4 regions of the Vibrio ostreae genome follow, and region 3 is predicted to be linked to each of the others. Evidence: predicted binding sites of a transcription regulator. Region 3 holds the regulator's gene; each other region holds the start of a gene.
The links. The regulator PurR, encoded in region 3, represses purine synthesis genes. The targets are predictions, from matches to a motif close to TNANGNAAACGTTTNCNTNA.
Positions count from the first base shown of each region.

Region 1: a site for PurR is predicted at 1,476-1,495, ahead of folD (bifunctional methylenetetrahydrofolate dehydrogenase/methenyltetrahydrofolate cyclohydrolase FolD). Genes of this name have one in related genera too.
Region 2: a site for PurR is predicted at 1,515-1,534, ahead of metK (methionine adenosyltransferase). Genes of this name have one in related genera too.
Region 4: a site for PurR is predicted at 1,621-1,640, ahead of glyA (serine hydroxymethyltransferase). Genes of this name have one in related genera too.

Region 1 is NZ_CP076643.1:1,592,092-1,595,257, reverse strand. It holds partial or broken gene KNV97_RS13290 (NupC/NupG family nucleoside CNT transporter) at 1-439, shown strand, start outside; gene folD (bifunctional methylenetetrahydrofolate dehydrogenase/methenyltetrahydrofolate cyclohydrolase FolD) at 550-1,407, opposite strand; tRNA gene KNV97_RS13280 (tRNA-Arg) at 1,610-1,686, shown strand; gene KNV97_RS13275 (competence protein CoiA family protein) at 1,884-2,672, opposite strand; gene KNV97_RS13270 (SAVED domain-containing protein) at 2,684-3,166, opposite strand, start outside.
Region 2 is NZ_CP076643.1:2,304,230-2,307,395, forward strand. It holds gene tkt (transketolase) at 1-1,298, opposite strand, end outside; gene metK (methionine adenosyltransferase) at 1,677-2,831, shown strand.
Region 3 is NZ_CP076643.1:739,733-742,898, forward strand. It holds gene KNV97_RS09525 (TVP38/TMEM64 family protein) at 1-371, opposite strand, end outside; gene KNV97_RS09530 (TfoX/Sxy family DNA transformation protein) at 548-1,138, opposite strand; cyclic di-GMP riboswitch class I at 1,256-1,340, opposite strand; gene purR (HTH-type transcriptional repressor PurR) at 1,504-2,511, opposite strand; gene torD (molecular chaperone TorD) at 2,851-3,166, opposite strand, start outside.
Region 4 is NZ_CP076643.1:1,824,708-1,827,873, forward strand. It holds gene KNV97_RS14430 (hypothetical protein) at 1-97, shown strand, start outside; gene glyA (serine hydroxymethyltransferase) at 315-1,565, opposite strand; gene KNV97_RS14440 (YitT family protein) at 1,994-2,593, shown strand; gene vexH (vibriobactin export RND transporter permease subunit VexH) at 2,686-3,166, opposite strand, start outside.

The sequences.
Region 1 (3,166 bases), 850 kb from region 3:
GCTGGCGTTTGTCAGTGTGATTGCGATGCTAAATGGTCTGCTAGGCTGGGTAGGCGATCTGTTCGGCATGCAGCTGAGCTTTGAACTGCTGCTGGGCTACCTGTTTGCACCTCTGGCTTGGTTAATTGGTGTGCCATGGAGTGAAGCCATGGTGGCGGGCTCGCTGATCGGTAACAAGATCGTGGTGAACGAGTTTGTGGCCTTTATCCAGTTGATGGATGTCAAGAGCCAGCTCAGTGCGCATTCTCAGGCCATCGTGACCTTTGCCCTGTGTGGTTTTGCCAACATCTCCAGTATGGCGATCCTGATTGGTGGCCTGGGTAGCCTGATTCCTGAGCGTCGTCCTTTTATCGCGCAATACGGTTTTCGCGCGATTGCAGCCGGTGTACTGGCGAACCTGATGAGTGCGGCAATTGCCGGTGTGATTTTGTCACTGTAAGCCGCCTCTGACCTTTATCCGGATAAAAAGCACCCCAGCATGGCTGGGGTGCTTTTTACTGTTCAGCGCCGCAGCGCTGACTCGGACATTGACCGACTGAGATACGGCACTTACTTGGTGTGGTATTGCTCGCACGCCAGCATGGTGTTCTCAATCAGGCTGGCAACCGTCATCGGACCCACACCGCCTGGTACCGGAGTGATGAAGCTGGCTTTGCTGCGCGCAACATCATATTCCACATCACCAACCAGTTTACCGGTATCAAGACGGTTGATACCGACATCGATCACCACCGCACCTTCTTTAATCCAGGCGCCCGGTATAAAGTTAGGTTTACCCACAGCGACAACCAGAACGTCAGCCTGACGTACGTGGTGCTCCAGATCTTTAGTGAAGCGGTGACACGTAGTGGTGGTACAACCTGCCAGCAGCAGTTCCAGTGTCATTGGGCGGCCAACGATATTCGATGCACCGACCACAACAGCGTGTTTGCCGCGCAGCGGGATATTGTAACGGTCCAGCAGGGTAATGATGCCTTTTGGCGTACAAGAGCGAATTTTTGGAATGCGTTGCGCTAAACGGCCCACGTTGTACGGATGGAAACCATCAACGTCTTTCTCAGGAACAATACGCTCCAGCACATGTGTGCTGTCAATTCCGGCTGGAAGTGGCAGCTGAACCAGAATACCGTCGATTTCAGGATCTTCGTTCAGTTGGTCAACCAGGGCCAGCAGCTCGGCTTCAGTGGCTGAGGCCGGTAAGTCATACGACTTAGATACAAAGCCAACTTCTTCACACGCGCGGCGTTTACTGCCGACATACACCTGAGAAGCCGGGTCTTCACCCACTAACACAACAGCCAGTCCGGGAGCGCGTAGCCCTGCCTGAGTACGGGCCTTAACACGGGCCGCAACTTCGGAGCGGACTGTTTGAGAAATGAGTGTCCCATCAATATTTTGAGCGGTCATGACTTTCCTTTACACATTCGTAGCGAAAATTTTCGCGCGCATTGTCGCAGAAATTTGAGATAACATCTATAAGCAAACGTTTGCTTTGTTGTGTTTTTCAACGCTTACCCACTAAGTGACAAATTTTTAGTCATTTGAAACAGAATGTTAGTGAAAGCCGTTGATTTACACATTTGAACTCGTATAATCCTTTCCCTGTAGCGCGCCCTTAGCTCAGCTGGATAGAGCACGTCCCTTCTAAGGATGTGGTCGTAGGTTCGAATCCTACAGGGCGTGCCATTTATTTCGGGGCGTAGCAGGTTAGTACTTGCTACGCCCTTTTTCGTTTCTGCTATTTTTAGTCAAGTAACTAGTCAAGTAAGCGTGAAGCTTAATGTAGTCATCTGTAATGAATACATAAGTTCGCTTGCTTCTCGCAGCTAGGTATTTGAGACTAAAAATGCAAATCAGCCCCATTGTGAGGCTGATTGATCTATTTAATTAGAGTTTTTCCTATAAAACACAACCATCTCACTGATTGAATTAAATTGGCTACCAACCTCTTTCCAAACACACTCTTCACAAAGAAGCCCTCGTCCATATCTTGCTGTTTTCTCACCACAGCATAGGCAGATAGGATCATTGGTCTTTATACTGTTTTCTGCAACCTCTGTATCTTCATATGGTTGTTCTATGGTTGACTGAGGCCAACGAAGCATTTCGACAAGTTCTTCCCAGTGCTTTAAAAGGTAGCTAAAAACGCCTTCAGAGTTAAGAAGCCTGATAGGACTTTTAGTTGGGTAAAGATCGTTAGCCAACTTATGCGTATTTACTCTCAGGATAATGTCGATATCGTGAGGTACTGCTTCTGGTAATAAATGAGGACTGCTCTCGAAAGGGATATCCATGACTACCGATATGTTAGAGGTTAAGTCTTTAGTGTATGCATCAAATTGAACTCCAGACTTGGTACATTCAACTTCCCATTGCACATCATTAAAATCCCACTCATCTAAATCAAAGTTAACTAGAGTTGGGAGCTGTTGCCTTATAATCAGCGCCAATGCAGTAACGGGGGAGAATTCACACTCAGAACTTGTTGTATTTTTATCGGTACGGTGTGCAAAGTGCCATTGGTTGATACTTCCCAACCTCGCAGTAACTGGGGTTCCACATGATAAACAATGACAGTTGCAATCATCGCCACGCTCCACTTGCTCAATCCCCACTATTCGGTTTGAACTGTTACTGCGAGCGAAAGGCATAAGGACTTGAAATGAAGACATATAAAGACCTCTTATACGGCTTGCTCTAAGTTATCATTAAACTCGGTCAGTCTAATAGATGGCTCTGCGTGGGGTAAGTTAGTAATTGATACCCCCCAAGGGTAAGGGGTTTTGTTATCTTTTTCGTATTGGTAAATCGTAATGTGAGGAAGGTTCCGTCGGTCGTACGCTTGACCAAATTTGAATGCTACGCTGTTTTGAGAAGCTAATACGAGGTGTATATCGTTATAGCCTTCTTCCATGAGATTTTTAACTTCTTCGATCAAATCATAAGCTAAACGACTTTGCTTTTTACTTGACCAGTGATTATCAAAACGCTTTTCCCTTAGTTTCAAATGTATCTGTGGCATCTTTGGAAAACAGAGGTCAATAGCTTTCTCATCAACAGGGTAAGAGAAAGATACAGCAAGAACGATAGATTCTTTGCTGTCAGCATGCTTTATTGTCTTTTCAAACTTCTCATTGTCGTCACTAATCGGATCGAGTTCTTTCCA
Region 2 (3,166 bases), 1.6 Mb from region 3:
GCGCCGTAAGGCACGAAACCACCGTGCAGGGCAATACCGTTGATGATGGCGGTCATACCGAATTCACGTACACCATAGTGGATGTAGTTTCCGGCGAAATCTTCGTGAGTCAGCGACTTAGAGCCAGACCACATGGTCAGGTTAGACGGAGCCAGGTCGGCTGAGCCGCCCATGAATTCAGGCAGGATCTTACCGAACGCTTCCAGCGCGTTTTGGGACGCTTTACGTGACGCAATGTTGGCCGGATTGGCTTGCAGATCAGCAATCACTGCGCTGGTCACTTGTTCCCAGTCAGCCGGCAGATCACCGGCCATGCGGCGCTGGTATTCCGCCGCTTCGGCCGGGTAAGCCTCAGCGTAGGCTGCAAATTTTTCATTCCAGGCGGCTTCTTTGGCTGCACCGGCTTCTTTGGCATCCCACTCGGCGTAGATATCGGCCGGGATTTCAAACGCGCCGTATTCCCAACCGAGGAATTCACGCGCAGCTTTGATTTCGTCTGCGCCCAGCGGAGCGCCGTGACAGTCGTGTGAGCCCGCTTTGTTTGGTGAACCAAAACCGATGATGGTCTTGGTACAGATCAGGGTCGGACGACCGGTTTCCGCCTGTGCGGCTTCGATAGCTGCATTAATCGCTTCTGGATCGTGACCGTCTACTGCCGGGATAACGTGCCAGCCGTAAGCTTCGAAACGTTTTGGCGTATCGTCAGAGAACCAGCCTTCAACGTGACCGTCGATAGAGATGCCGTTGTCATCCCAGAAGGCAATCAGTTTGCCCAGACCGAGCGTACCGGCCAGAGAACATGCTTCGTGCGAGATGCCTTCCATCAGACAGCCGTCGCCCAGGAATGCATAAGTAAAGTGGTCAACGATGTCGTGACCTTCTTTATTGAACTGCGCGGCCAGCGCTTTTTCCGCAATCGCCATACCCACGGCGTTAGTGATACCCTGACCCAGCGGACCTGTGGTGGTCTCGATGCCTGGTGCGTAACCGTATTCAGGGTGACCCGGGGTTTTCGAGTGCAGCTGACGGAAGTTTTTCAGGTCGTCGATTGACAGCTCGTAGCCACTCAGGTGCAGCAGAGAGTAGATCAGCATAGAGCCGTGGCCATTGGACAGCACGAAGCGGTCACGGTCAGCCCAGTTCGGGTTTTGCGGGTTGTGGTTCAGGTGACTGCGCCACAGCACTTCAGCGATGTCAGCCATCCCCATCGGGGCGCCTGGGTGACCAGAGTTAGCCTGTTGTACACCATCCATGCTCAGCGCGCGGATTGCGTTAGCCAGTTGTTTACGGGAAGACATGTCAGCTCCTAAAGCAATATGCGAAAAATATCCGTCGGTCGCCAATTGACCTCACCAAGCCGCTTTCAGGGCGTGACGTTGAGGTCAATCGGGGAGAAAATTGGCCGATATTGTCGCAAAGCCGGATCGGCACTGCAAACCTTTTGCTGGCGCTTTGTTCCAATTTTGCAATGCTTTACGACATATTGATGCACAAAGCCTGCAAAAGTCCTGCCGATAAGCAAACGTTTGGTTAGCAATCATTCAAAAAAAGAGCTTGTAATTTAAGCATTCAAAACTAGAATAGACGTCTAGATGTAGAAACGCCTACATAATGAACGATTTTACAGAGCAGTGACCACGGCGCACTGCTCTTTTGATTATAGAATTGGAGCAATCATGGCTAAGCACCTGTTTACTTCTGAATCAGTATCAGAAGGCCATCCGGATAAAATCGCAGACCAAATCTCTGATGCGGTTTTAGATGCCATTTTGGAACAAGATCCAAAAGCACGTGTTGCTTGTGAAACTTACGTGAAAACCGGCATGGTTATGGTCGGTGGTGAAATCACCACTTCAGCTTGGGTTGATATCGAAGAGCTGACGCGTGAAACCGTACGTGAAATTGGCTACACCCACTCAGACATGGGTTTCGATGCGGACTCTTGTGCGGTACTGAACACCATCGGTAAACAGTCTCCAGACATCAACCAGGGCGTCGACAAATCTGACCCTAAAGAACAGGGCGCCGGCGACCAGGGCATCATGTTCGGTTATGCATGTAACGAAACTGACGTGCTGATGCCTGCACCAATTACATACTCTCACCGTCTGGTTGAGCGTCAGGCGAAAGTGCGTAAGAACGGCACCCTGCCGTGGTTGCGTCCGGATGCAAAATCTCAGGTCACTTTCCAGTACGACCAGGGCAAGATCGTCGGTATCGACGCGGTGGTTCTGTCAACGCAACACTGTGATTCAATCTCTACCCCGGATCTGCGTGAAGCGGTGATGGAAGAGATCATTAAGCCGGTTCTGCCAGCTGAATGGCTGAACAAAGAGACAAAATTCTTCATCAACCCAACCGGCCGTTTCGTTATCGGTGGTCCTATGGGTGACTGTGGCCTGACCGGTCGTAAGATCATCGTTGATACTTACGGCGGCGCAGCACGTCACGGTGGTGGTGCATTCTCTGGTAAAGATCCATCAAAAGTAGACCGCAGTGCAGCGTACGCCGCGCGTTACGTAGCGAAAAACATTGTTGCTGCCGGTATGGCTGACCGCTGTGAGATCCAGCTGTCTTACGCTATCGGTGTTGCGGATCCAACCTCAATCATGGTGGAAACGTTCGGTACTGAAAAAGTCTCACACGACATCATCATTGAAGCGGTACGTCAGTTCTTCGATCTGCGTCCGTACGGTCTGCAAGAGATGCTGAACCTGCTGCAACCTATCTACAAGAAGACCGCAGCATACGGTCACTTCGGCCGCGAAGAGTTCCCTTGGGAAGCCACTGACAAAGCCGCTGAACTGCGTGACTTCGCGGGTCTGAAATAAGTTCTTTCAACGGACATAAGTTCAGCCAGCGCACATCATAAAGCGCCACATTTCAAAGCCCTTGCCATCGCGCCAGGGCTTTTTTATTCCCCCTCTTTCTTGCCCGCTTACTTGCCCGCTTAGCTCGCTGCCTATCAGTGCTTTCAATCTGCTATTGCCTGGTTAAATTTTATTCGTTTATTTGTGTTTTTGCTGCACGTCAGCAATAGTTAATACGAACAGACTGAATAGTTAACACCAACAGACGCAATCGTTCATACCAACAGACGAAATAATGAATACCGATAGAATTGATACTGCGCTGCCCGGGGGACTTTCCTCTTCAAGACACCACG
Region 3 (3,166 bases):
CGGTTGATGGTTTCCAACTTGGCCCCAAATCGCTTTTGCACCCATTCACGCAGCAGAAACCGACTGCTGAGAAAAGCCAGTGTGGCACCCAGGGTACTGGCAAATGAGACCAGCAGCAGGCTTAACCAAAAACCAAACAGCGCGGCCCCCAGTAGTGTGACAACCGCTGCGCCCGGAATAGATAATGCTGTGATCACCAGATAGCTGAAGAAATAGAGAGCGGCGGCTGAAATTAAATGGCTCTGAATATACTCATTGAGTAATGATTGCTGTAACTTCGCATTCTCCAGAGTCAGGGAAGGGCCCAATACAATACTGGCTGTTAAGATAATCCCGATAAGCAGAATTCCCCAAACCCACTTGCGACTCATATGTGCTCCTGATGGTGATAACCTGAAAGATAAATAGCGATGTTTTGCTAGATAATTAGTGAGACAGGTTTTATCGTGTTTTTCTTTCACCATAAACCAAATTTCACCCAACAACAAAAAAAGCACCCGCATTTGCGAGTGCTTTATTAAGTGAAGTTGCTCTGATTTTTAAGGGATTAAGACAAACGTTGTAACAACTCGTCGCGACGTGCCTGAGGGATTACTGACCAGTGCTTGCCCTCTATCGCGCCTTCCAGTGCCCACAGAAGTTCCAAACCGACATCTGAAGTATGTGACTGTCTAACTGCTTTGTAAGCTTCTACGGCGCCTTTTTCCTGCAAGTCTTCAACGCTTTGAATGCCGGCTTTTTTCAGCATTCGTTCTGTCGCTAATCGCAGGTTAGGTAAGTCTTTTAAACGATCTGGTTTTGCCTGGGCTTGTGTTTCCCGTTCTGCTTTTGCAACGGCAAGTGCAGCTTTAGCATCTTCCAGAATACGTCCGGTGTCTGACCAACAGTCTTCCGGTAACGCAAAATATTTGGTTACGACCGGGAAACCCCGCTTCTTATAAACATAGGGTTCGAAACCTTGTTGCTTAAATTTTGCAGTTGAAGCGTCGTCGGCACGTATGTGTAATTTATCATTAACTACTAATGCGAACATGGTGTCATCGACAAAAATGCCGAATCCGCCGAACATTGAACGAGATTTAACGCGTCCTAATTGTTCGAATAGCCGCATTGAATCTTTAAGTATTGGTTTATCCATGCTTTAAGTCTCGGTGTATTAATTAATACGCCACCAAAATCAGGTCCGAGAGAGTAGCAAAAGAATGCAGTATGTGTGTCAGTAGGGAGTCAACTTCGTAATTAATGCATTTTTGCCATCGGTAACCCCGCTACCTACCAGAAACTGGTTCAGGCCGGAGGCTTTGCGTCCCACCTTTTCAGATGGTTTGCCCTGTGCGTGACATCTCCTTTTTATCAAAGGATGATTAAATCATTGAATGAGTATCACATTTACAGTCTGCAAATGTGATACTCATTCTAAAGTTTATATTTAACGGGTGCAACAAAATTAACACAACTAACGCGTGCTCATATGGGATGCGATGCGTATTTTCGATAAAACCCTTATTTTGTCAAGTGTTTTACCGTATCACGTACTACTATTTCCGGATGCATCTCGAATACACGGCGCTCGTGTTCTTTATCCTTGATGCGCTCCAGCAGGATCTCAAATGCGTTTTTACCCACGCGACGTTTTGGCTGGTGGATAGTCGTCAGCGGTGGTGAGAAATATTCGGCTAATTCGATGTTGTCGTAACCAATCACAGACATATCATCCGGTACACGTACACCGCGTTGTTGCAGACGGCTGATCAGACCCAAAGCCATGGTGTCATTGAAACAGAACACGGCAGTTGGACGCTTATCCATGGCAATCAACTTGTCTGCCGCCAGTACAGCGGTATCACATTCGAAGTTACCTTCCAGGATCCAGTCTTCACATACCGGCAGATTGGCTTCAGCCATCGCACGACGGAAGCCCGCAATACGTTCCTGACAAGCCGCTTTGACAAAATGGCCGCTCAGACAGGCTATATCCTGATGTCCATGGTCAATCAGATATTTTGTCGCGAGGTAACCCCCTTCTTCTGAGTTGTCCATGATTTTATCGGCCTGAGAAGTTTCCGGGCCCCAGTCCATGATCACTTTCGGAATGTCTTTATGTGCTTCAAGCATTTCCAGCAGTTCTTCGGTCAGATCCGAACACATCACCAGCATGCCATCAACACGCTTTTCTGCCAGCATGCGGATGTAGTCACGTTGCTTTTCATAGATGCCGCCGGTGTTACATAAAATCAGCGTGTAACCCTGCCGGTAGCAGTAACTTTCTACGCCATCGATCACTTCTGAGAAAAACAGGTTGGTTGACTGGGTTACCAGCATACCGATCGTACGGGTGGTGTTGCATTTTAAGCTGCGAGCTACGGCACTTGGTGCATAATTCAGCTCTTTTACCGCTTCCATCACTTTTTCTTGTGTAGCTTCTGCAACGAAACGGGTTTTGTTAATTACGTGAGATACGGTTGTTGTTGAAACGCCGGCCAGGCGAGCAACGTCTTTAATCGTAGCCATAGGTTTGTCCTGTCGATGACTGCCGATGCAACAATATTGTGTCATGAACGGTATACGTCATGATGGATGTTGCCCGTTGAGCAGTATATCCCGCCGTTCGGGGGAAGCCATGCTCAGGTTCAGCAGCGGTTAGGCTTTTACACAAAGTGAAGCCTATAAGTAGTAAAAACACAAAAACCGCCCTTAAACAGCGGTTTGCATCTTAACGTTGTATTTTATCGTTTGCGGCCAAGATTCTAGACTGCAACGCTCTAAGTCGCAACGAAATTCATCGGATGAGTCTAAATTATCATCACTAAATCGGACCGGTTAGGTCACCTAAAGCGCTATAAAAGCCTGTTACTCGTTGGTGAGATAGGCTAAGTCGAGTTTTAATAACGCAACCAGCAGGTCAGTGACGGCCGCGTAAAATCCGAAGGTGTCATGCTCACGGCACCGCTGGGCAAATTGTGGCACCCAATTGATTAAACTGTTCTCGATAAAAATGGCCTGTTCAGCGAATGCCTGCTCCATATGGACCGGTTTCTCCAGCTCATTGCTGCGCATGATCATATGACCGAGAAAGTCGAGTTCCACCGCGATGTGATCGGCAGGTTGCGTCGGTGAGGGATTAGCAATGCCGGCGGCTTTCATCAGCTGCGCCATTTCTGACGCA
Region 4 (3,166 bases), 1.1 Mb from region 3:
CTACTGTGATGGTGAAGGACTGGGTAAATTCAGCGAAAGCAACAGCTACTATCTGTTCAAATGTAAATCCGGCACTCTGCTGAGCATTGCCAAGTAATCCGGCGTGCTATCTGCCCGTGATACGTTTTGTCTATGGGACATGTTGTCTATGACACATCTGTCCGGGCGACGGACATAATCAGCGCCACTGAAGCACCTGTATTGAATCAACCTCAGTACCGGTACTTAAAAAAGATATAAAAAAGGCCTGCATCATGCAGGCCTTTAACGTAGATGGGCTCATTTACGCGTTAGCGTAACTGGCTTATCGGCACTTAAGCGTAAACTGGCAGACGTTTACAGATTTCCAGAACTTTCTGTTTGGTTGCTTCGATCACAGACTCATCGTTGATGTTGTCCAGAACGTCACACATCCAGTCAGCCAGGTTCTTCGCATCTTGCTCAGTGAAACCACGACGAGTGATCGCCGGAGTACCAACACGGATACCAGAAGTCACGAACGGGCTGCGTGGGTCATTTGGCACTGAGTTTTTGTTGACAGTGATGTTTGCTGCACCCAAAACGGCGTCTGCTTCTTTACCTGTGATGTTTTTATCAATCAGATCAACCAGGAACAGGTGGTTTTCAGTACCGTTAGAGACGATCTTGTAACCGCGCTCCTGGAACTGAGCAACCATAGCTTTCGCGTTTTGTACGACACGCTGTTGGTATGCTTTGAATTCAGGTTCCATCGCTTCTTTGAACGCGACGGCTTTACCAGCGATCACGTGCATCAGAGGGCCACCCTGACCACCAGGGAATACCGCTGAGTTCAGCTTTTTGTACATCTCTTCACCAGCGTTTGACAGGATCAAACCGCCACGTGGGCCAGCCAGTGTTTTGTGAGTTGTCGTAGTCACAACGTGTGCGTGAGGGATTGGAGTCGGGTATACACCCGCAGCAATCAGACCCGCTACGTGCGCCATGTCGACAAACAGGTACGCATCCACTTTATCTGCGATTTCACGCATGCGTTTCCAGTCAACGATTTGTGAGTAAGCAGAGAAGCCACCGATGATCATCTTCGGTTTGTGCTCCAGAGCCAGCGCTTCCATTTCGTCGTAGTTGATTTGGCCGCTTTCGTCGATACCGTAAGGAATGACGTTGTAGTGCTTACCAGAGAAGTTAACTGGTGAACCGTGAGTCAGGTGCCCACCGTGCGCCAGGCTCATACCCAGAACTGTATCGCCCGGATTCAGCAGAGCCATGTAAACTGCGCTGTTTGCCTGAGAGCCAGAGTGAGGCTGAACGTTGGCGTATTCACAGCCAAACAGCTGACACGCACGGTCGATAGCCAAAGATTCTGCTTTGTCGACGTACTCACAGCCGCCGTAGTAACGCTTGCCTGGGTAACCTTCAGCGTATTTGTTAGTCAGCTGAGAACCTTGCGCTTCCATGACACGCGGGCTGGTGTAGTTCTCGGAAGCGATTAGCTCAATGTGTTCCTCTTGGCGAAGAGTTTCTTCTTGGATTGCTGCGAATAGCTCCGCATCATAATCAGCGATATTCATATCACGCTTTAGCATCTGTATCTCCTGACTCAGATTGTACTGAAATTGGCAAAAAACTGCACAATGAACCCAACGCAAACGTTTTCGTCACTCTAATGGCGCGCATTCTACATAATTTGATCTGTTGCTTAAAGTCCAAATTGCAGAAAATATCATGCAGTTTTTTCATAATGACAGACGAAGTGTTTTATCTTCCCGCAAAGGAAGTGTTCCTGACTTCGGGTTAAGGCCCACCATAGCATAAAAAGCGTGCTCCAGAAGGAGTTCCGCCCCACCACGTAGACCCGCCTCACAGTCTGCTTCGTCAAAGTGTCAATTTTATGCTTTACACCCTGTAAAGCGTTAATTACATAGGTTTACCTCAAATTTCCCCGCCTCGCTACCGAAATGATCAGCTTTTCTTTACTATCCGGAGCATTATCGGCCACTAAAATTTAAAGTTGATGGAAAAACACACACGTAAAGAAGATTGGATCGCGATGCTGACCGGTACCTTCCTGGTTGCCCAGGGAGTATTCTTACTCCAGGCCGGTCAGTTATTAACCGGAGGCGCTGCAGGACTGGCTTTATTACTCAGTCAAATCCTGCCTCTGTCGTTCGGCTGGCTGTTCTTTTTAATTAACAGTCCGTTTTATCTGCTGGCCTGGAAGCGTTTCGGCCACCAATTTGCCATCAACAGCGCAATGTGTGGTGCACTGGTATCAGTATTGACCGACCATCTTGCACTGGTTATCAGCTTCAGCAATGCCGAGCCGGCATTCTGCGCACTGGCTGGCGGCGTCCTGATGGGGCTAGGGATGCTGATTCTGTTTCGTCATCGCGCCAGTATCGGCGGCTTTAACGTACTGTGCCTGTATATCGACGATAAATTTTCGATTCCGGTGGGGAAAAGCCAGATGGCGATGGATTGCGTGATCCTGGCGGTCTCGATGTTCTTCGTTCCAGGGCAGACCATCCTCACCTCCATTTTTGGTGCCGTGATGCTCAACCTGGTGCTGGCAATGAACCATAAACCCAAACGCTATATTGTCACCTATCGTTAGCGCCCTGCTGCGCAGAGCAATGAGCCCGCATTACGCGGGCTCATTGATGACACCATGACGGCTACCTTGTGCAAGGCTCACGCAGAGCAAGATTACTCATGAGTTGAACGCGAGCGGACATCATACCCCAGTTCACGTTGCAGCTCGGCTTCCACATGACCAGGCGCCGCCGTTGAGCGGGCAATTAACTGGTACATCGCCGGTATCACAAACAGGGTCACCAGGGTTGAGAAGCCCATGCCAAAGAAAATCACCGTACCCACCGATACCCGGCTCTCATAACCGGCACCAGTAGAGAGGATCAGCGGTATTGAGCCAGCCAGCGTGGTAAACGCCGTCATCAGGATCGGGCGTAAACGTCTTGCCGCCGCATCGACTACCGCCTTTTCAAAGGCCAGACCACGGTCACGCAGCTGGTTGGCAAACTCAACGATCAGAATACCGTTTTTGGTCACCATACCAATCAGCATGATCATGCCGATCTGGCTGTAGATGTTCATGCCCTGACCCATCAGATAAAGGCCGATAAAGCCGCCAAACACGCCCATCGGGACGGTAAACATCACCACCAGA